DNA from 2 places in the Shewanella sp. FJAT-52076 genome. Region 2 is predicted to be linked to the other one. Evidence: predicted binding sites of a transcription regulator. Region 2 holds the regulator's gene; the other holds the start of a gene.
What was found. The regulator ArgR, encoded in region 2, controls arginine synthesis, uptake and breakdown. The targets are predictions, from matches to a motif close to ANTGAATANNTATTCANT.
Positions count from the first base shown of each region.

Region 1: a site for ArgR is predicted at 1,519-1,536, ahead of argA (amino-acid N-acetyltransferase). Genes of this name have one in related genera too.

Region 1 covers NZ_CP080415.1:362,903-370,887, reverse strand. Annotated here, with positions in the region: gene argA (amino-acid N-acetyltransferase) at 128-1,450, opposite strand; gene rpmG (50S ribosomal protein L33) at 1,731-1,904, opposite strand; gene rpmB (50S ribosomal protein L28) at 1,911-2,147, opposite strand; gene radC (DNA repair protein RadC) at 2,267-2,944, opposite strand; gene coaBC (bifunctional phosphopantothenoylcysteine decarboxylase/phosphopantothenate--cysteine ligase CoaBC) at 3,028-4,281, shown strand; gene dut (dUTP diphosphatase) at 4,278-4,736, shown strand; gene slmA (nucleoid occlusion factor SlmA) at 4,765-5,358, shown strand; gene folE (GTP cyclohydrolase I FolE) at 5,534-6,184, shown strand; gene pyrE (orotate phosphoribosyltransferase) at 6,253-6,894, opposite strand; gene rph (ribonuclease PH) at 6,999-7,712, opposite strand; gene K0H79_RS01630 (YicC/YloC family endoribonuclease) at 7,920-7,985, shown strand, end outside.
Region 2 covers NZ_CP080415.1:768,573-783,694, reverse strand. Annotated here, with positions in the region: gene K0H79_RS03405 (efflux RND transporter periplasmic adaptor subunit) at 1-150, opposite strand, end outside; gene K0H79_RS03400 (efflux RND transporter periplasmic adaptor subunit) at 153-1,217, opposite strand; gene mdh (malate dehydrogenase) at 1,404-2,339, opposite strand; gene argR (transcriptional regulator ArgR) at 2,626-3,090, shown strand; gene K0H79_RS03385 (Dyp-type peroxidase) at 3,153-4,088, opposite strand; gene ggt (gamma-glutamyltransferase) at 4,196-5,902, opposite strand; gene K0H79_RS03375 (ABC transporter ATP-binding protein) at 5,956-6,981, opposite strand; gene K0H79_RS03370 (iron ABC transporter permease) at 6,983-8,611, opposite strand; gene K0H79_RS03365 (Fe(3+) ABC transporter substrate-binding protein) at 8,671-9,678, opposite strand; gene K0H79_RS03360 (hypothetical protein) at 9,914-10,417, shown strand; gene K0H79_RS03355 (glutathione S-transferase) at 10,414-11,016, opposite strand; gene K0H79_RS03350 (ferredoxin--NADP reductase) at 11,034-11,780, opposite strand; gene K0H79_RS03345 (DUF5610 domain-containing protein) at 11,860-12,468, opposite strand; gene K0H79_RS03340 (hypothetical protein) at 12,897-13,163, opposite strand; gene K0H79_RS03335 (ABC transporter ATP-binding protein/permease) at 13,232-15,016, opposite strand.

The sequences.
Region 1 (7,985 bases), 410 kb from region 2:
TCTCATCAGTTCGCCCAAGGTTGCGCGAAAGACATAATATGTCAAGAACATTAAACATAAAATGACAAAATAGCAGCAGCCATAAACAAACAACCAGCCATGTGGCTGGTTGTTTCGGCAGGATGGATTATTGCAGATCCAATGCGAGAATTTTTGAGCGGCGCTGGTAGTTGTAGAGCTGCTTTTTCTTGGTCGGTAAGGCTTCGACCTCAACCAACTCAAAGCCGTGCTCCAGAAACCAGTGAATACTGCGGGTAGTCAGTGCAAACAGGCGTGCGTAGCCCCTCACTCTTGCCTGGCCTATGATGTTTTTCAAAAGCAAACTACCCCGGTCGGCATCGCGGTAATCCGGATGTACCACCAGGCAGGCAAACTCACCGGCATTGTCTTCTTCAAAGGGATACAGCGCGGCGCAGCCTATCACCAGACCATCCCGTTCAATGACCATAAACTGCTCGATTTCCATCTCAAGCTGTTCGCGGGAACGGCGCACCAGAATGCCCTGCTCTTCCATGGGGCGGATCAGGTTAAGAATGCCACCAATGTCGGCAATTGAGGCGCGGCGCAGGCGCTCGGCGCTTTCGGTTACGATTTGAGTACCAATACCGTCGCGGGAGAACAGCTCTTGCAACAAGGCGCCATCTTCGAGATAGCTCACCAGGTGGCAACGTGGCACCCCATTACGGCAGGCATCGATGCTCGCCTTCAAAAATGCCAGGGTTCCCACACAGGCCTGACCGCCTTCCTGCATCTTGGAGAAAATTTTCTGGGCATCGTTTGGCATCAGCTCGGCAATTACATCGCCGTCACGACCCAGAATACCGTTTTGCGAGCTGAACCCTATCATCTTGTCCGCTTTGAGCTTCACCGCAACCTGAGTGGCCACTTCCTCGGCCGTCAGGTTGAAACTCTCACCGGTAACCGAGGCGGCAATCGGCCCCATCAGTACAATTCCCCGGCTGTCGAGTTGATGCTTAAGCCCACTCACATCGATACGACGCACCCGGCCAGACAGGCAAAAATCCACCCCATCTTCCACGCCCAGCGGCTGGGCAATCACAAAGTTGCCGCTGACAACGTTCAGCTGCGTGCCCTGCATGGGGGTATTGGACAGACTCATGGAAAGCCGTGCAGTAATGTCGAATTGGAGCGCACCGGCGACCTGCTTAATCACCTTCAGGGTATCTTCATCGGTGATACGTACCCCGTTGTGGTAGGCAGGTGCAATACCATGCAGCTCAAGCGCCGCATCAATCTGCGGTCTGGCACCGTAAACCAGCACGATACGGATCCCCAAACTGTGCAGCAAGGCCACATCGTTGATGATGGCGCGAAATTGGGGTTGTACCATGGCTTCGCCGCCCAGCATGACTACAAACGTCTTGCCGCGGTGAGCGTTTACATAAGGGGCGGAATGACGAAAACCGTCAACCAATTCGGTAGTTCGCACGGGCTGTTTTGTCCTCACAGTCACCGACGCAGCACACACTGCGCCAAGTTGAATTCTTGCGCAATTTTATTGAATTTAAATTCACATTTAAAGCATTTATTTTTACCAAACCCATGTTTCATATTAATGAAACGGTACGGCAACCGCATAACAATGCCAAAGTGTTCATCTAAATGCACATCAGTACATTAAAGCACACAAATCGCGGATTCACCTGAAATCCGGGCAATAAAAAACCCCGGCACAAAGGCCGGGGTTTTCAAAAGCTTGACCAAGTAAATTACTTGATTTTGGCTTCTTTGTAGATAACGTGCTGACGGATCACAGGATCAAACTTCTTGATCTCCATCTTTTCTGGCATGTTACGCTTGTTCTTGTCAGTGGTGTAGAAGTGACCAGTTTTAGCGCTTGAAACCAGCTTGATCTTTTCGCGATTGCCTTTAGCTTTAGCCATTTTCTATTACACCTTCTCGCCACGGGCACGAAGTTCAGCAACAACTACTTCGATACCTTTCTTATCGATGATACGCATACCTTTAGTGGAAACACGCAGCTGTACGAAGCGCTTTTCAGTTTCCAACCAGAAACGGTGGTTCTGCAGGTTAGGTAAAAAGCGACGACGGGTCGCGTTCTTTGCGTGCGAACGGTTGTTACCAACCATTGGTCGCTTGCCAGTAACTTGGCATACTCTTGACATGTCAATCTTCTCCAAACAGTTTTTAACGCTCGAGCATTAATGTACCTCGTATGGCCGTCGCCCGAGGCACAAAGAGGGCGCATTTTATACACGAAAGGCCATGGGAGATCAAGTAAAGATCATCCAATCCACCCTCGCTCGGCAAAGGAGACTATCTCCCGGTCCCCTACAACCATGTGATCCAGTAAGGATACATCTATGGTTGCCAAGGCATTTTTCAATCTTTCAGTGATCCGTCTGTCGGCTTGGCTGGGTTCAGCTACCCCAGACGGATGGTTATGGCAGACAATGACCGCTGCCGCCCGCTTTTCCAACACCAGCGACACCAGCTCTCGGGGATATACCGACGCTGCATCTATGGTGCCTCGAAACAATTCGACAAACTGGATGACCCTGTGTTGGCTGTCGAGCAGCAAGACGGCAAATACCTCATAGGCCCTGTCCGCCAACTGAAATCTCAGGTAATCCCGGGTCAAATCCGGACTTGTCAGCACGGCACCCCGCTGCAAAGATTCACCCGCCAGTCGCCTGGCAAGCTCAGCAGAAGCCTGAAGCTGGGCGTATTTTACCGGACCCAGGCCCTGGAGTCGACACACCTGCTGCTTAGTTGCACTGAATAAAGGTCGTAATCCACCAAATTCACCGATAAGTTGCCTTGCCAGGTCCACTGCATTTTGGCCACAAACCCCGTTTCGCAGCAGCACAGCCAGTAATTCTGCATCCGATAATTGAGCTGCGCCCCGCTGCAATAATTTTTCACGGGGCCCCTCTCCCTCAGGCCAGTCCCGAATTGCCATCCCTTGCCTCCCGCGTCCCGTCTTTGGGAACCACTTGCATGCTAAGTTTTTGACTTTGGCCGCTCACTCTTGAGGCGGCGTCTATGGTATGGTTAGCGCCAGTTAATTTTAGTCGGGATCTGCGTGTGAGCCTGAATAATCGAAAAATCCTGCTGGGGATTGGTGGCGGCATTGCTGCCTACAAGAGTGCCGACTTGGTGCGCCGTTTGAAAGAACAAGGCGCCGATGTGCGCGTGGTGATGAGCCAGAGCGCCTGCGAATTTATCACGCCGCTGACACTGCAAGCCCTCAGCGGCTATCCGGTCAGCATGGATTTGCTCGACCCCGCCGCCGAAGCCGCCATGGGTCACATTGAACTGGCCCGCTGGGCAGAGCTGATTATTCTGGCCCCAGCCACCGCCAACCTGATTGCCCGCATGAGCATAGGCATGGCGGATGAGCTGATCACTACTACCTGCCTTGCCACCTCGGCGCCCATCGCCATTTGCCCGGCAATGAACCAGCAGATGTACGCCAACCCGGCGACCCAGGCCAATTTAAACACGCTACAGCAACGTGGCATGCAGATTTGGGGCCCCGGCAGCGGCAGTCAGGCCTGCGGTGAAGTCGGTGCAGGCCGTATGCTGGAGCCGCTGGAAATCCGCACTCTGGCAGAACAGTTTTTTGCTCAAAAGGCCCAGGCAAGCAGCGCCCTTCACGGCGTCAGGCTGATGCTGACCGCCGGCCCCACCCGCGAAGCCATAGATCCTGTGCGTTATATCTCCAACCACAGCTCCGGCAAAATGGGCTTTGCTCTGGCCGAGGCCGCTGTAGCCATGGGCGCAGAAGTGACTCTGGTGTCAGGTCCTGTGACACTTGCCACACCCAAAGGCGTAAGCCGCATCGATGTGGACTCGGCCGAACAAATGTTGGCTGCTGTAATGCAACATATTGACCAGCAAGATATCTTTATTGGTTGCGCCGCTGTCGCCGACTATCGGGTTGCCGATGTTGCTGCCGGTAAAATTAAAAAGAGCAGCGAAACCATGCAGCTTGCGCTGGTGCGCAATCCTGATATCTTAGCCACGGTTGCCGCCCTGGAGGCGCGACCCTTTACGGTGGGATTTGCCGCCGAAACCCACGACGTAGAAACCTACGCCCGAGATAAGCTCAAACGCAAAAATCTCGATATGATCGCGGCCAACGATGTGTCTGTGCCGGGTCAGGGGTTTAATTCGGATACCAATGCTCTGCGCGTCTTCTGGCCCCAGGGCAACCAGGATTTGCCGGCAACCGATAAGCTGTCGCTGGCATACCAACTGCTTTCGCTGATATCGACAAAAATAACCAAAAAATGAAAACACCGATCGAACTGAAAATTCTCGACTCCCGCATAGGCTCGGAATTCCCACTGCCGGCCTATGCCACCCCAGGCAGTGCCGGTATGGACCTCAGAGCCATGTTGGATACCGAGCTGACCATAGCCCCCGGCGAAACCGTGCTAATACCCACCGGTATCGCCGTGCATGTGGGCGACCCCAGCCTGGCGGCCGTGATCCTGCCCCGCTCCGGTATGGGCCACAAGCATGGCATAGTGCTGGGCAACCTGGTTGGGCTGATTGACTCTGACTATCAGGGTCCGCTGATGGTGTCCTGCTGGAACCGTGGCAAAGAGCCCTACACCCTGCAAATCGGCGACCGCCTGGCACAGCTGGTGTTTGTTCCTGTGGTGCAGGCTGAATTTAAACTGGTGGACGAGTTCGACACCTCAATGCGCGGCGAAGGTGGTTTTGGCCATTCAGGCACCCGCTAACGTTTGCATTTTGTGTGAAGGAATCTCAATGGCCGCCAAAGAAAAAATCAGCCGCCGCGAACATATTCTCCAGTGCCTGGCGCAGATGCTGGAAACCAATCCGGGACAACGTATTACCACCGCCAAACTGGCCGCCGAAGTCGGAGTGTCAGAGGCGGCGCTGTATCGCCATTTCCCCAGTAAGGCCCGCATGTTCGAGGGCCTGATCGAATTTATCGAAGACTCATTGCTGTCGCGCATCAATCTCATCATGGATGACGAGAAAGACACCATGCGACGCTGCCAACTGGTCCTGCAGCTGTTGCTGCTGTTTGCCGAACGTAACCCCGGCATTTCCCGGGTACTGAACGGTGATGCCCTGCTTGGCGAAAACGAGCGTTTGCGCAGCCGTGTCGGCGCCCTGTTTGCCAAGATTGAAACCCACCTCAAACAGATATTGCGGGAGAAAACCCTCCGCGAGGGCAAGGGCTTTGAGCTCGACGAAGCCATGCTGGCCAACCTGCTGCTCGCCGTGGCAGAGGGCAGAATCGCCCAGTACATTCGCAGCGAATTCAAACAAAAGCCCACCGAGCACTTCGATGAGCAGTGGGGCTTTATTCAAAAGCAACTGTTACAAAGCTAACCCACCCTGGCCCGCCACACAGGTTCCGTCCGGTGGTGGGTGCAGCGAACACCTACAATTTCAGTATGAATTTGCATCAAATAACGGTATTCTCCCGCACTCGCGCAAAGCCCCAGGTAATTGCTCTGGTATTTTGCCGCAGCGGCCAAGGCCGAAGATGTGGTTGGAGGTAAAAATGGCACTCAGTGAAGCAGCACAAAAGGTTCAGGCCGCACTTTTAGAGCGGGGACTGGAAACACCCATGGTTCCTTGCGGACTCACCAGAGAGGAGCGCAAAGAGCGAATCGAAGAGCACATGCGGGCAATTCTTGGCCTGATGTCACTGGATTTAACCGACGACAGCCTCGCCGATACCCCACGTCGCATCGCCAAAATGTATGTGGATGAAATCTTTTCGGGTCTCGACTACGAAAACTTCCCCAAAATCACTGTCATCGACAACAAGATGGGCGTGGATGAAATGGTGCGGGTACAGGACATCAGCCTGACCAGTACCTGTGAGCATCATTTGGTCACCATAGATGGCACCGCCACCGTGGCCTATCTGCCACGCAAGAAAATCATCGGCCTGTCCAAAATCAATCGTATTGTGCGCTTCTTTGCCCAGCGCCCACAGGTACAGGAACGCCTGACCCAGCAAATTCTGGTGGCCTTGCAGGCATTGCTGGAAACCAAAGACGTGGCCGTGAAAATCGATGCCGTACATTACTGCGTAAAATCCCGCGGTGTGATGGACGCCACCAGCTCCACCACCACCACAGCGCTGGGCGGTATCTTTAAGTCCAACCCGGCCACCCGGGCGGAATTTTTACATCAGCCCCGCTAAAACCTTATCGTGTTTCCAATAAAAAACGCCGCAATCAGCGGCGTTTTTTATTACCTGAAGATAACGGCTCAGATGCCGTATTGCTCGCGGTAAGCACGCACCGAGCTCAGCACCTCTTCCATGCCTGGCTTCTCGGCGAGGAAGGCAATCAGGTCTTCCAGCTTGATGATAGCCACTATGCCGCAGCCAAAGTCACGCTCCACTTCCTGAATGGCAGAGAGTTCGCCCTTGCCCTTTTCCTGACGGTCCAGTGCAATCAACACCCCGGCCAGTTCGGCACCATTGGCCTGAATGATTTCCATCGATTCACGAATGGCAGTACCTGCGGTGATCACGTCATCCACCAGCATCACCTTCCCCTTGAGGTCACTGCCCACCAGGTTGCCGCCTTCGCCGTGGTCTTTTTTCTCTTTACGGTTAAAGCAATAAGGCATGTCGATATCGTGGTGTTCGGCCAGTGCTACCGCCGTAGTCGTGGCAATGGGAATGCCCTTATAAGCCGGGCCAAACAGCAAATCGTAATCGATACCCGCATCCACCAGCGCGGCGGCATAAAAACGGCCCAGACGGGCCAGATCGCGACCGGTATTGAACAAACCGGCGTTGAAGAAGTAAGGGCTCTTACGGCCGGACTTGAGAGTAAACTCACCGAATCTCAGTACATTACGCTCGAGAGCAAACTCAATAAACTCGCGCTGATAGGCTTTCACTGTCTTTCCTCTATCATGTGTCTGGCAGCCCAAGCCGCCAATTTTACAAGGTGTAGGGTGGTAAAAAGGCCCCTCTCGGAGCCTTTAAAAAATCAATTCTGTAATCAGTTCAGAGCCGCTTTCTGGGTATCGATGATTTCACGGATACCGTGCTTGGCCAGCTCCAGCATGGTCAGCAACTCTTCGTGGGTGAAGGGCTCACCCTCCGCGGTGCCCTGAACTTCGATAATCTTGCCGGTTTCAGTCATCACCACGTTCATGTCGGTCTCGGCGGCGCTGTCTTCCACATACTCGAGGTCACAGATGGCTTCGCCGTTGTGAATACCCACGCTCACGGCGGCAATCAAAAACTTCAGCGGATTGGCTTTCACCAGCCCCTTGCCGCGGGCCCAGTTCAGCGCATCCACCAGCGCCACACAGGCACCAGTGATAGCCGCGGTGCGGGTGCCACCATCGGCCTGAATAACGTCACAGTCCACCACTATGGTGTTTTCGCCCAGCTGCTTCAGATCCACGGCGGCGCGCAGTGCACGGCCAATCAGACGCTGGATTTCCTGGGTACGGCCAGACTGTTTGCCACGGGCGGCTTCGCGGTCCATACGGCTGTGGGTAGAACGTGGCAGCATGCCGTATTCGGCAGTCAACCAACCCTGACCACTGCCCTTAAGGAAGCGTGGTACACCCTCGGTGAAACTGGCGGTACACAGCACCTTGGTTTCGCCAAACTCCACCAACACAGAGCCTTCGGCGTGGGCAGTAAAGTTACGGGTGATGCTGATGGGGCGGGTCTGAGCCGGGGTACGATTACCTGGACGCATGGCGATTCCTGTGACGTATGAACTTCGCAATAATTTGGCTGCCTATTATAGGGCTATGCAGAGCGAGTTGCCACGGTGGATTTTGAATACACTCCGTGGGTTGTAAACAGTCATTAGCAGATTTTGCTCACGTTCAGGGCCATGACGCTGGCCTGGCTTGTGGTTATAATGACGTCCAGACTTAGCCGAAAATCAGCCGGAATCCCTATGATCCACAGCATGACCGCCTATGCCCGTATCGAGCATAAAGCCGCCTGGGGCAATGCCTCTTTT
Region 2 (15,122 bases):
GCCGCTGAACACCCGAGTCACCTGATTTTCGGTGCTGGGTATGGTGTAAACGGTCACCCTTGCAGGCTTATGCTCAATCTCCGGCGCCTGCCGACATCCGCCAAGCAGCACCAGTAACCCCAGCAGAGTCATCCCTATCGCTTCTTTCATGATCACAGTCCCCGCTCCTTCACCCAGCGCACCGCGCTCTGGCCATCCCTGAGTTCGTCGGCGCCTGCAACCACGACAAAGTCGCCATCATTCAACCCGGATACCAGAACACCGTCCTTCAACACCACTTCCGCCTTTTGCAGCCGCTGTGACTCCGGCAGCCAGCGGAATACCCAGGTTTTCTCGCCTTCCTGCACCACGGCACCGGCTGGAATACTGGGAGGGGGGATCAGGGCTTCGGTAGGCAGGGATACCCGTACAGTGGCCGACATCCCCGGCAAAATGTTGAGCTGCTCAGGCATAGGCAACGTCAGGATCACGGTATAACTGCCGGTACTGCTGTCGGCCACAGTGCTCATTTCTTTCAGGGTGGCGGCAAACCAGCTGTCCCGGCTGTCAAAACGAACTTCCGGCGTCAACAACTTACCGGTAGTGGCCTGATAACTTTGGATAGGGCCTATGTACTGCTCAGGCAATTGAAAACTCACATCAATCAGGTTTTCACTGCGCACCCCAAGTACAGGCTCCTGCGCCCTGACGAATTCGAACTGGCGTTTATCGCGTTTGGATATCACACCATCGTAAGGGGCCAGCAGGCGGGTATAGGCAAGTTCCACTTCGGCTTTGTCGAGCGCGGCCTTGGCGACATCATGATTACTCTTGGACTTGTCAAAATCGTTGCGCGACACCACACCCTGCTCTACCAGGCTGAGATTACGCTCATAGAGCACCTTGGCCAGCGCATACTGAGCTCGGGCGACTTCCAACTGCTGTTCGTAGAGTGCCGGGTCCAGCTTAGCCAACAGCTGCCCGGCTTTTACCTCTTCACCGGGACGCACCAGGATGTCCATGATTTCACCGCTGACGCGAAATGACAGCCCGGCACGTTCCGATGCCCTGACTTCGGCCGGCAACAATCTCTGGTTCATGCCTTCGGCCAACGTAATTTGACTGACCTTAACCGGTCGGGAGGCCTCGCCAGTCGTGGCTTGCGAGGCTGACGGGAGCCAAAGGGCTCCCAGCACTGCGGCAATACCTATCCCGGGAAACGGCCTGAGCTTGCTCATGGGAAACTCCTGTAAAGGTGCAACAGTATTAAGAAGAACTACCAAGTGGATAACAGTCTGACAACAAAACCAATATGTTTCCACATAAATGCAGGGGTTAATTGAAAATCGCTGTCAAAGATAAATCACAGATTTCAGACATAAAAAAACGGAGCACCAGGCTCCGTTTCTTCACTTCAGCGAGACTTACTTAACGAAGTCTACACCCAGTTGGATATCACCCTTGAGGGTATCCAGCATGGCATCGCGGGCGTTGGCTTCAAACGCGCTCACTTCGCCATAAGGCAGTACTTTTTCTACGCCGTTTTTACCCAGCAACACTGGCTGAGCAAAGAACACTGCGTGCTCGCTGCCGCCGTCAACATAGGCGCATTCAACCACATTGGCTTCGCCCTGCAGACCACGGATAAGAGACATACCGAAACGGAAAGCAGCCTGACCCATAGACAGGGTAGCGCTGCCGCCACCGGCCTTGGCTTCTACTACTTCGGTACCCGCGTTCTGGATACGCTTGGTCAGGGCAGCTACTTCTTCATCAGAGAAGCTTACGCCTTCGATTTGAGACAGCAGAGGCAGGATGGTCACGCCGCTGTGGCCGCCAATCACGTTTACTTTCACGCTGGCTACGTCAACGCCCTTGGCTTCGGCAACGAAGGTCTCGGCGCGGATAACGTCCAGAGTGGTAACACCGAACAGGCGGTTCTTGTCATAAACACCGGCTTTCTTCAGCACTTCGGCAGCGATGGCCACAGTGGTGTTTACTGGGTTGGTGATGATACCAACCAACGCTTTTGGACAGGTCACTGCCACTTTTTCAATCAGGTTACGGACGATACCTGCGTTGATGTTGAACAGATCAGAGCGATCCATACCTGGCTTACGGGCCACACCGGCAGAAATCAGTACCACATCGGCACCTTCCAGCGCAGGCGTTGGGTCTTCACCGGCAAAACCTTTCACCTCAACGGCAGTTGGGATGTGACTCAGATCCACAGCAACACCTGGTGTTACAGGGGCAATGTCATACAGAGACAGCTTGGAACCAGCAGGCAGTTGGGTTTTCAGGAGTAGGGCGAGGGCTTGGCCGATACCACCGGCGGCACCAAGAACAGCAACTTTCATAGGTATTCTCCGTTATATCTCGGAATTTGTGAGGTAGATCCTCAAATGATGGCGCCACATTAAAGCATCGTCACACAAATTTCAATTATCCCTTAGTCGCCTGTGGCCAAGGTTTAACGGCATTTTTCGGTGTGATTGTCAGCAATTTGAAACAGGTGTTTGACCAGCCGTCCGGATGGCCACCTTTATCTGCATTTTTATTCACAAAGAGCGGGGATTTGTTGACTTTTGGCTTTTAAATATGCAAAATACGCTGGATTTTTGAATAACAACAAAGCAGCCCACTATGCAAAAAAATCAGGATGACCTCGTCAAAACCTTCAAAGCGCTGTTAAAGGAAGAGCGCTTCGGTTCCCAGAGCGAGATAGTTAATGCGCTGCAGGCCGAAGGCTTCAGCAATATCAACCAATCCAAAGTCTCCCGCATGCTGAGCAAGTTCGGTGCCGTACGTACCCGAAACGCCAAGCAGGAGATGGTGTACTGCCTGCCGGCCGAACTTGGCGTGCCCACTGCCGGCAGCCCACTGAAGAATCTGGTGCTGGATGTGGATCACAACCAGGCCATGATAGTGGTGCGTACCAGCCCGGGGGCTGCCCAGCTAATAGCCCGTTTACTGGACTCCATCGGCAAACCCGAAGGTATCCTGGGTACCATCGCCGGTGACGATACCATTTTTATCTGCCCCTCCAGCATCAAGACCATCGAAGATACGCTGGAAACGGTTAAGTCCCTGTTTAATTACAGCGAGTAACCTAACACATATTGGGACAAGTCCATCATTCCCATTAAAAAGCGCCCCGCGGGGCGCTTTTTTCAATCCTGACCCTGGAGCAAATAATCCAGTGACGGCGCGAAAAACGACGAGCCAGTCAGCGCGCGGGTGAAATGCATCAGGTGATCGTGATTCCCTTCGCCATCGCCGTGCACCATCGAATGCAGCATCTTTTCGAAATGGGAGGGCGTGCGACAAACAGAGATAAACATTAACCCCTGCTCTTTCACCGAGCCATAGGGCATGCTCTGACGCAGGATCTCCATCGAGTTGCCCTGCTCATCTTTCAGATTCACTCTTTTTATGTGGCTGGTCAGCGGCTTATCGGCAGACTCATACTCGATATTATCCACCTTGGTTCGGCCGATGATGTCTTCCTGCTTTTTCACCGGCAAGCGGTGCCACTTTGAAAGGTTATGGGCAAACTTCTGTACGTGCACATAAGCCCCGCCCCGGAATGCCGGATCTTCATCCCCCACCAGGGCCACATCCTGACGGTGGCGACCGCGGGGATTTTCAGTACCGTCCACAAACCCGGTCAGATCCCGGTTATCCATAAAACGGAAACCGCGCTCTTCGTCCACCAGCTCCACCAGCTCATCGAGCATCTGATTCACCTCATTGGCCACCAGATGCAGTATGTCCAGACGATCACAACGCAGATGTACAAATAAATCGTACTCCAGCGCCGGTGCCTCCCGGTTGCCTTCGTGCATGGCCGGGAAGGGCTTGAGTCGAGATGGGCGCTCCTGACCAAAGAGACTGTCCCAATAGTTAGCCCCCACAGCCACGAACCCATTAAAGGCACTGTCGGCATATTGGTCTGTGAGGTCGTAAAGGTATTGGGCAACACTGGCAAGGCTCGCACGCAGCGACTGCTCAACCCCTTCGTTGGCGTTGAACATCAGATAGACTGCGTGAAGATTGCCTTCGGCGCACACGCCCAACTGTTCACGTGGCATAACCTGATTATCCATATTATTAAGGCCTTACTGAGTATGTCTTTGTCGGTCACATTATCCCGTACTTTAGGAAAAAATATCACCGACCGACGCACATTACACGAGATTGGTTGTTATTCACCCTAAAAGCCTGCGGCCTGACCATCTTTACGGCTCTCGGAAGCACCGCGATAGACACCGGTTTCCACATTGATACCGATAGCCTGATAGCCGCCAAATTCCCCCAGGGCATCCCGGATCACATGGCCTTTTTTCACCAGTTCCCGGCGGGTCTCCATGGAAAAACCCGACTCCAGGCTCACATAACCGCCATCGCTCATCACCTCGCCGGTGGGCTCGCTGGAGCCCGAATGCAGAATACGTGGCGCATCGCCCGCTTCCTGTAAATTCATGTCGAAGTCGATGAGATTAATGATAATTTGCGCGTGCATCTGCGGCTGGGTGGCACCGCCCATCACCCCAAAACTGAGCCAGGGTTTACCCTCTTTGGTTACAAACGCCGGAATGATGGTGTGGAAGGGCCGCTTGCCGGGGGCGTAAGAATTGGGACGCCCCGGGGTTAAATCAAACAGCTGCCCCCTGTCCTGCAGCACAAAGCCGAGATCCGGGGGGGTCATGCCAGAGCCCATACCGCGGAAATTACTTTGAATGAGGGATACCATGTTGCCTTCGCTGTCCGCGGTGGTGAGATACACGGTATCACCCTGTTGCAGATTGGGGTTACCCGGCTCCACCGACTTGGCGGCCCTGGGACCTATCTGCTTGGCACGCTCCTGGTTGTAGCGCTCTGAAATAAGCTCACTCACGGGCACATCGGCAAAGGCCATATCGGCGTAAAAACGGGCCCTGTCAGCAAAGGCGAGCTTTTTGGCCTCCACAAAATGGTGCACGTATTCAACGCTGTCATGCCCCATGGCTCTTAAATCAAACGGCTCCAGGGTTTTTAAAATTTGCAGCGCGGCTATGCCCTGACCGTTTGGTGGCAGTTCCCACACATCAAAGCCACGGTAATTTACCGAGACGGGTTCTATCCACTCGCTGGTGTGCGAGGCCAGATCCTCGTAGCCGAGGTAGCCGCCATTGGCTTTCATGTATTTGTCTATGCTGCGGGCAATGTCGCCCTTATAGAAGGCATCCCGGCCACCCTTGGCTATTTTCTCGTAAGTATTGGCGAGGGCGGGATTTTTCATGATGTCGCCCCTGGCCGGCATTTTGCCATTGGGCATATAGGTTTCACTGAACCCCGGATATTTGGCGAGGCGTCGGGCACTGCCTTCCAGGTAAAAAGCGATAAGTTCAGAAACCGGGAAACCCTTTCGCGCGTAGTCGATGGATGGCGACAAAATTTGCGACATTGGCAATTTGCCAAAGCGTTCATGCAGCTCAAACCAGCCATCCACGGCACCGGGTACAGAAACAGGCAATGGGCCAAAGGGCGGTAAAAATTCAAGCCCCTGTGCCTTAAGCATATCCAGCGTGAGCGATTTTGGACTGCGGCCCGAGGCGTTCAAGCCGTATAGGCGTTTGTCTCTGGCGCTCCAGACAATGGCAAAGAGGTCACCACCCACGCCCGAGCCTGTGGGTTCAACCAGCCCCAGCATGGCATTGGCTGCAATAGCGGCATCCACCGCACTGCCACCGGCTTTCAATATATCCAGCGCAACTTGGGTGGCCAAAGGCTGGCTTGTCGCCGCCATTCCCTGGGAGGCATACACCTCCGAACGACTGGCAAACGCCTTACCTGTGATCCTGTCCATGGCCAACACTCCTTCGCTGCTGCCCAGTCCGATAACGGCCAGGGCTAAAATAGTGATTGTAAACCTGTTCATGCTGAGTCCTCCCAGAACACAAACTACACAGGTTTACCTCAATAATCACCTGTTTAAGCAAAGATTACCGGTGTATCCGCCGCCGCAGACAAACTGACACGGCTGCCACAGGCGAGATGGCCAAGGTGGCTGTGGATATCCAGCACCTGCTCGCCAAGACGCACCAGATAATGGCAACCGTTTCCGAGAAAGCGACGCTCAAGTATCTCCCCTGCCCCATCGGCTCTGGCTTCAATCAACAACTGCTCAGGACGCAGTAGCCAGCGACCGGTTTCAGATGCCGCCTTAAAGTCTTGCGGTAATGGGTAAGCTCCCAGAGTGCTGATGAGTTGCCCGGCTTCGAGCTTCACATCCAGATAATTGCTGGCACCGAGGAAGTCGGCCACATAGGGAGTATTGGGGCTTTGATACAAGGTTTCCGGAATGCCGTGCTGCACTATCCGGCCCGCTTCAAACAGTGCCAGAGTATCGGCAAAGGCAAAGGCCTCATCCTTACTGTGGGTCACAAACACCGCCGACACGTTACGCGCCTTCAAAATGGCGCGGATTTCCAACATCAGCGCCCGGCGTACCTGGGCATCGATATTGGAAAAAGGCTCATCCAGCAACAGCAGGTCCGGCTCGTAGGCCAGGGCTCTTGCAATGGACACCCGTTGCTGCTGCCCACCCGATAACTCATGCGGGTAACGTCTTCCAAGCCCTTCCAGTTTGACCAGACTCAGCATTTCCTCGAGCCTGATGCTGCGGCTTTGTTTATCCAACTGACGGACACCGAAGAGGATATTGTCGGCGACCGTGAGATGAGGAAAGAGCGCATAGTCCTGAAAAATCATCCCTATGCTGCGCTTTTCCGGTGCGACGAAGCAGCCATTTGCACTGACAGTGTTGCCATTGATGACAATGCTGCCGGCCGAGATATCCTGAAGCCCGGCTATGGTCCTGAGCAAGGTGGTTTTACCACAGCCACTGGGGCCAAGCAGCGCGGTGATTTCGCCCTGTGTCAGGGTGAGGTCGAGTCCGCGCAACACCTGCTCGCCGCGATAATCACTGTGAAGTCCCTGAATGCTCAGAGTCGACATATCAGCTCTCCTTCTCGATGGAACGGTTTAAAAACACCAAAGGAATCAGTCCCACCAATACAATCACAATGGCGCCCAGAGCCCCCTGCTCCAGCCGCTCATCCGACACATACTCAAACACCTTGGTCGCAAGGTTTTCAAATCCAATGGGCCTTAACAGCAGCGCTGCCGGTAGCTCTTTCATGGCTTCAATGAACACCAGCAGCAACGAAGCTAAAATGCCGGTACGAAGCAGCGGTAAATGCACCTTGAAGAACAGGGCAATCGGCCCCCGGCCCATGGAGAGTGCCGCCATATCGAGCGACGGCGACAGCCTGCGCCAGCTGTTTTCAATGCCACCGATGGCAATAGCAATAAAACGCACACAAAAGGCAAATATCAGGGCGATGGAGCTGCCGGTAAACAGCAGCCCGGGGCCATCAATACCCAGCCAGGCACAAAAATCGTTAAGGCCGAAATCGAGCCAGGTCAGGGGGCCAAGCACGCCGATGGCAAGCACTGTCCCCGGCAAGGCATAACCGGTTGAAGCAAGCCTTGCGGGCATGGCGTCCTGCGCTCTTGGGCTTATTCGGGCAATAAACAGCAGCGCCAGCGCAAACACAACACAAAGCACGGCTGCGATGGCCGACAGTGAAAAGCTGTTCCAACTGTAACGCCAGAAATCGCCCTGCCAGCTCAGGTCAAAGTAGCGCACCGCATAACCCAGCAGGATGCCGAGGGGCAACAGGAAAGAGAGAAACAGCAACAAACTGCAATAGCCCAAGCCCAGCCAACGCCAGCGGCCCAGATGCAGGCGGGGGATTTGTCCGGTAAGCGCCTGACGTTGAAACAGCTGCTGTCGGCGCCGGGCAAATCGCTCCAGCCAGATAAGTAAAAACACCGCCACCAGAATAATCATCGACAGTTTGGAAGCCGAGGCCAGACTGCCATAGCCAAGCCAGGTGTCGTACACCGCAGTGGTCAGGGTGGGCACGGCAAAATAACTCACGGTGGCGAAGTCGGCGGCGGTTTCCATGGCAACCAGCGCCACGCCGGCGGCGATGGCGGGCCTTGCCATGGGCAGCGCCAAACGCCAGAAACTTTCACGTTCGCCGGCGCCCATCAAACGGGATGCCTGCAGTAAACTCAGAGACTGCTCCATAAAGGCGGTGCGGGCCAGCAAAAAGATGTACGGAAATAGCACCAAGGCCAGGATAAGCGTGGCACCGCCGAGGCTGCGAATATCGGGAAACCAATAGTCGGCGCCGCTATCAATCCCAAGCAGCGCCCGCAAGGTCCGCTGAATCGGCCCCGGATAATCAAGCAGGTCGGTGTATACGTAGGCCACCACATAGGCTGGCATCGCCAGTGGCAGCAGCAAAGCCCATTGAAAGAAGCGTCTGCCCGGCACTTCGCAGCGGGCCACCAACCAGGCTGCAGGAATCGCCAGCAGTGCCGACAGCAAGCCAACCCCCAACATCAGCAGCAGGGTATTGAGGATATAAGTGGGCAGCACAGTATCGGCCAGGTGCGCAAACACCTCGCCATCGGGAAAGGCGGCGGTAGCCAACAGCGCCAGCAGCGGTGTTAAAAACAGAAATGCAATAAAAAAACCCAAAAACGACCAGCGCTTGGGTAATCCAACTACCATAGTGTATTCCAGAGGCGGCGCCCTCCGTTGGCGCCGCACGAATTAGGCGAATGCTATCGTCAGAGGTCGAATTTCACTTCATCGAGCAATTTCACGGCAGCACCGTGATATTCGGCAAGCTTTTCAATGGCCAGTGTGTCGGCCTTGAACTCGCCCCAGGAGGCCACCATCTCTGAGGGTTTCACATCAACTTTCACCGGGTATTCCATGTTGACTTCGGCATAGGCATGTTGCGCTTTGTCAGATGCCAAAAACTCCATCAGCTTAACGGCCTGCTCCTTGTTGGGAGCATATTTTGGCATGGCCATGCCGGACACATTGATGTGGGTGCCACGGTTAGCCTGGTTGGGGAAGTTGATGTATACGGCTTCAGCCCAGCTCTTTTGCTCAGGGTCCTGCATCATGGCACCGAAGTAATAGCTGTTGCCGATGGCGATATCACACAGGCCTTCCTTTACGGCCTTGACCTGTGCCCTGTCGTTCCCCTGAGGTTTGCGTGCCAGATTGGCTTTCAGGCCTTCGAGCCACACTTTGGTTTCGGCTTCGCCCTTGTTGGCAATCATGGATGCCACCAGCGAAATATTGTAAGGATGCTTACCGCTGCGGGTGCAGATTTTACCTTTGTATTTGGGATCAGCCAGATCTTCATAGTCGATATCCAACTTACCCAGCCTATCTTTTGAAGAGTACAGGCTCCGGGTGCGCACCGTCAGGGCATACCAATCACCATCGGCGGAGCGCAACTGCGCTGGAATGTTGCTCTCGAGAACCGGACTTTGCACCTTGTCCACCAGATCTTTATCAACCAGCTCCATCAGCTTTGAGAACTCGGAGGTCAATACCAAATCCGCCGGAGACAGGCGGCCTTCACGCTGCAGACGTTCTGCTATGCCATCTTTGGCAAATACCAGCTGGGTTTGAATGCCGGTTTCTTTCGTGAATTCTGCCAGTATGGGCTCGATCAAAAATGCCTGACGATAGGAATAGACAGTCAACGTATCAGCCGCCATGGCAGAGCCGGTCAAGCAGGCCAGGCCTGCGAACAATACCCCTTTGGACAATTTCATCTCGAACTCCCAGAACTTGGTTAAGTCAAAACAACTAATGATAATTATTATCACTACAGACAGGGTAATCCAAGGGGTCTTAACTGACAACTTAAACTCGCCAAATTGTTAGCTGAGTCAATGAAATTTATCGATATTACTCAATACGTTACGCGATTACACCGAAAGCGAACCGCGAATTATCTCAAACTAAACTAAACTGAAACTTAATTGTTAACCGGCAGGGGCTAGCACAATGGACTTGTTTTTGCTGTTGCTGGCTCTGGCTGTGTCAGTAGGCTGGTTCGTTTACAGTAAGTATCAATCGGACCACTGGCATCAACGTCACAGGGAGTGCAGACACAAAAAGCACGCTGTAGTGCCCCATGAGCTGGAGATTCCTAAAGATCAGAGTGTGTACGAGTCCCTGGAAGACGTAGAGCACCAGGCCAGGATCAATGGGGCAAAGCCACAGGGCCTACATCCATTTCACTGCGTCACAGTGGTTGCCGGTTTAAATGACTGCAGTGCCAGACAGGCAATGGATGGGCAACGATTTCTCTCCGGTGATGCCCCCGCCATTCCACTGAAAGGCTGTGATGCCGAAACCTGCCATTGCCATTACCAGCACTTTGAAGACCGCCGGATCCCCCACTCAGACAGACGGGCGAGGTATGGGCTAACAGAAGAATTGTATGGGCATTTCGGTGAAAAAAATAAGCGCCAACTACCCAAGGGCAGGCGCATTACAGATGTTTAGCAGGCAATATCCGGGCGCGTTTCACGGAATATTGGCAACTCACGCACTTCGTCAAACCACAGTGTCAGCGCCGGTGCAAGATTACGCCACTCCAGTGCCGGATGTCGGTAGTCCATATAATCCAATAAGCACACCAAGGCCATACTGTGGGCGTTAATGCGGTCAGACGAACCGGCCCCCTGACGCTCAAGCTCACGAATTCCCCTCAAGAGCGCCTGTTCAAAACGCGAGGTCCAAAACGCTGAACGCACGCCCTCTTCTTCACGCATCTGTTCCTGCCGCAGTTTTACTGCACTGTCGATAAGCCCTTTCAGCAGTGAAAACTGACACTGGACATGCCAATCCAAACCCGGCTCTCCAAACAACTGACTCTTGGCATAGGTTGCATCAAGGTAGCGGCAGATCACTTCACTGTCGTAGAGGGCAGCCCCATCGTTCAAAAACAAGCAGGGAATTTGCCCGAGAGGATTGGCACTCAGCAAGGTATCACCATTTTCCAATGGATTGGTGTTCAGCTCTTCGACATCCAATTCCAGGTAGCGCACCACGATTCGGACCATACGGGAATAAGGCGAAGGTGCAGAGCATAAGAGCTTCATGGGAGTTCCTTGTGTGTTTACCAGTATTTTTCCACCGTGATTTGCCCGGGTGCCCTGCGAAGGTTTTTACACAGACCACGTTCGAGCAACAATGCCTGGGTGCTTGCAACCATCTCAGGATTACCACAAATCATGACCTGAGAATGCGCGGCAGACAAAGTAAGGCCGCTGGCGGCTTCGATCGCGCCAGAAGCCAGCGCATCGGGTATCCTTTGTTGCATGGCTCCGGGTACGGATTCCCGGGTAACGGATAAGATGAGTTGTAAGCCGGGCCTGCTTGCTGCCAGGGCTTGCAACTCATCAAGATAAGCCAGATCCTCAGCCCGGCGAACCCCATATACAAGCACCAGGTGTTCAAACCTTTGCCAGGGCTCTTCGGTGCCAAGCATGGCAATAAAGGGGCCTACGGCGGTGCCTGTGGCGAGCATCCAGAGCTGACGCCCGGCTGCGGGGGCGTCGGGTAATTCGCCCAAGGTTAAAAAGCCGGTCGCGCTGGCAGAAACTTGAAGCACATCACCGGGGCTTAAGTCCTGCAATCTCGGAGAGAGCTCGCCCTCTTCAACGGCAACGGCCAGCACCTCGATATAATCGGCTCCGGGAGGGTTAACCAGAGAATAAGCCCGGGCAATGCGCTTATCCTCACTGGGTAAACTGAGTTTAATAAACTGGCCCGCAATAAAGGGCGCTATTTTGGCATCAATCCTGAGACTGAACAGCTTGTCGGTCCAATCCTTTCTTTGCAACACCCGGCCTTCGACCCACATGTCGCCTCCCCTACTCTGTGGCTGCAGCTCCAGCATAAGCAAGGGAGGAAAAAATAAAAACCCTTTTTAACGAAGGCGTTTATCCTGCTGCGCTCTCTTCTTTATCTTGTGGATTCATCTTGTCGGCAAAATCCTTGAGCCCTTGCTGCACCAAGTCGTAGGTCTTATCGACACCCGCTGCGATATCCCCTTCCAGTACCTTAAGACCACTGAGTATGTCTCTGGCTTCTTTGAAGCCCTCATCAATCGCACCGCCAATCACCGCCATAAACCCTTCCAACTGCTGCTCCAATGGCTGGCTGCTATTTTGAGATTGATAAACGCTGAAGAATTGGGTGGCAAAATCAACTATTCTGCCGGCCGTGGCTTCTGGCGAAGTATCAACGCCTTCCTCTGCCAGCCGCTCAATGGCCTGCTCGCCCATAGTCGGAGCAAGCTGCTCATTGATGGCTTCGATCGCGGCGCGATACAGCAAAACCATGGGCTCATCGGCAGCACTCAGGCTCACCTCTTGCTGTGCCGAAAGTATCGCTGCGTTCATCAAGGCACGGCTGGAATGTGCAGCTGTCTTTTGGCTGGCAACCACAGCAACAGTCTCACCATGGTTTTTGCCCGCTTCGGGGCTCTTGTCTTTTGCCACTTGAGACACTGTGGCACCGTGATTGGGTTGGGGCGGGCGAATTTCCATGGATTACCTCGATACTGACACAAGTCTGCTCAACCTCTGTATCGGATAATTTTTGTACAACTTTAATAAAAAGTCGTCCTCTTGTTGCAAGAAAGCAATAGGGAACATACTCGACTTAAGTTTTAATTTAAACTTCACCAGCCTTGAGTATAATGGCCGGCCAAAGATTGATTCAGTTAACACTTAGGGAGTAAAGTGGGGGCTGGATCAACCATTTAAAGCTCAGGATCCGGATAGTGAATAAGCCAAATATGCCCGAGGTAAAACCTCGCAGTACCAGTTGTCAGAACTGCGACAGACTAACCGAGATTGAAGGAGAACAACTCTGTTTCAGGGATGGGCGCATCATTCGATTAATGCCTGCCGACGGGGAAAAACATGTGCCGCTGCTGTGTGAGGGATGGCGTAAGCCCCCTTCCTCTAAATGATTAGCCCTGGCTGTAAAAACCTGCCGAAGGATAGCTACCGGCTTGGGCGCTGCGGATCACATTGTCCAACACCATGTCTGTGTTTAGTTTTGCCAGCGTCAATCCTCGGGTAGACACCTTAAGACCAGCGCAGAGCTGTGCGTATATATCCACCAGCGTTTCCTGAGTCACCTGCCGTTTTTTCAAGGTTGTAGAAACGGCATTCCAATCTGTAGTGACTTTTTCACTCATGCCTTCCAAATTGACCAGCAAAGCGATGTTTTTCATAGCGACTCCGTGACAATTCTTATCCTTTTTAGGATTATGCGAGCGCTTTGCTGAATCACACCTGAACTTCACTTCATCTTTTGCTCATGCTGAATATGCCAGAGCCTGGCGTAAAGACCGTCCATCGCGAGCAATTGTTTATGGGTTCCCTGCTCGGCAATGCGTCCCTTGCTCAGCACCAAAATGCGGTCGGCATCCACTATGGTTGAGAGTCGGTGGGCGACCACCAGACTGGTGTGTCCGGTGGCCACTTCTTTCAGGGCATCCAATATCGCCTTCTCGGCACGGCTGTCCAGTGAAGAGGTAGCTTCATCAAACACCAGGATGGGCGACCCCTTGAGCATGGCTCTGGCGATGGCAACCCGCTGTTTTTCTCCACCAGAGAGTTTAAGGCCGCGCTCACCCACCTTGGTGTCCCAACCCGATGGCAATGCCGCCACAAAATCTGCCAGATGTGCATGACGAATTACGGCCAGAACCTCTTCATCACTGGCATCCGGGCGGCCATAGCGGATGTTTTCCAGCAGCGAGTCATTAAAGAGCACAGTATCCTGGGGCACTATGGCTATGGCTCTTCTCAGGCTGTCCTGGGTCATGTCGCGAAGATCCATGTCATCGATGCAAATACGCCCGGAATCGACGTCATAGAAGCGGAATAGCAGCTTAATCAGCGTCGATTTGCCGGCGCCGCTGTCACCCACCACGGCCACCTTTTCCCCGGGAGCCACAGTAAAACTGACATCCGACAAAATAGTGCGCTCGTCATAGCTGAAGTTAACCTGCTCAAAACGGATTTCTCCCCTCTGGCAGGCAAAATTCACGGCATCAGTCTTATCTTCAATGCGTGGCGTTTTGTCCAAGAGGCCAAACATCCGCTCGATGTTCGCCAGTGCGCCACGGATTTCCCTGTAGACAAAGCCCAAAAAGTTCAGCGGCATAAAGAGCTGCATCATAAAAGCATTGATGAGCACAAAATCGCCCAGTGTCATCTGGCTTTCGGTCACATGCTTGGCGGCAAGTGCCATCATGGCGGTCATGGCAACGGCAATAATCACTGCCTGGCCGCCGTTCAGGGCAAATAACGACAGACGGTTATTTCGTTTGGCGGTTTCCCAGGCTTCCAATGCCTTGTCATAGTGGGCCGACTCAAAGCGCTCGTTGTTAAAGTACTTCACGGTTTCATAGTTCAGCAGACTATCGATGGCGCGGGTATTGGAAACGGAATCTGCCTTGGCCGCCTGGCGCACATATTCGGTACGCCACTCGGTGGCAACCACGCTGAAGCCGATATAAAGGATGACGGAAACCAAGGTGATACCGGCGAATTGCCAGCCGTATTTAACGAAAAAGATACCCACCACCAAGGCAATTTCCAATAAGGTCGGCACTATGTTGAACACCATAAAGCGCATCAAAAAACTCACGCCACTGGTGCCCCTTTCTATATCTCTGGAAAGACCGCCGGTGCGACGTTCAAGGTGAAAGTCCAGATCCAGGCGATGTAAGTGATCAAACACCGCCAGCCCCAATCGGCGGATGGCCCGCTCTGTGACACGCCCAAACAGGGTGTCGCGGATTTCCCCGGTAATCGACATCAGCAAGCGGGTGCCACCGTACGCCAGCACCAACCCCAATGGCACGGCAACCAAGGCTTCACTCCTGCCTGCATCCAGACCATCCACCAGCCCTTTCAACAAAAAAGGCATACCTACACTCGCCAGCTTGGCAATCAACAAGCACAGCAGTGCAAGCAAAATACGTCCTTTAAACTCGAGTAAATAGGGCCAAAGCAGGCCAAGTACTTTCCAGTTCAGCTTTTCGATGGGGCCTTCAAAATAGGCTGTTGGGCGCATAGATATAAGACGCAAGGGAGTTTGAGAGGGATTCTATCACCCTGAAACGGGTTTGAACGTCTTGTTGTTGGCAAACTCACCAGAATTGTTGAGCTGTGTGCTGATA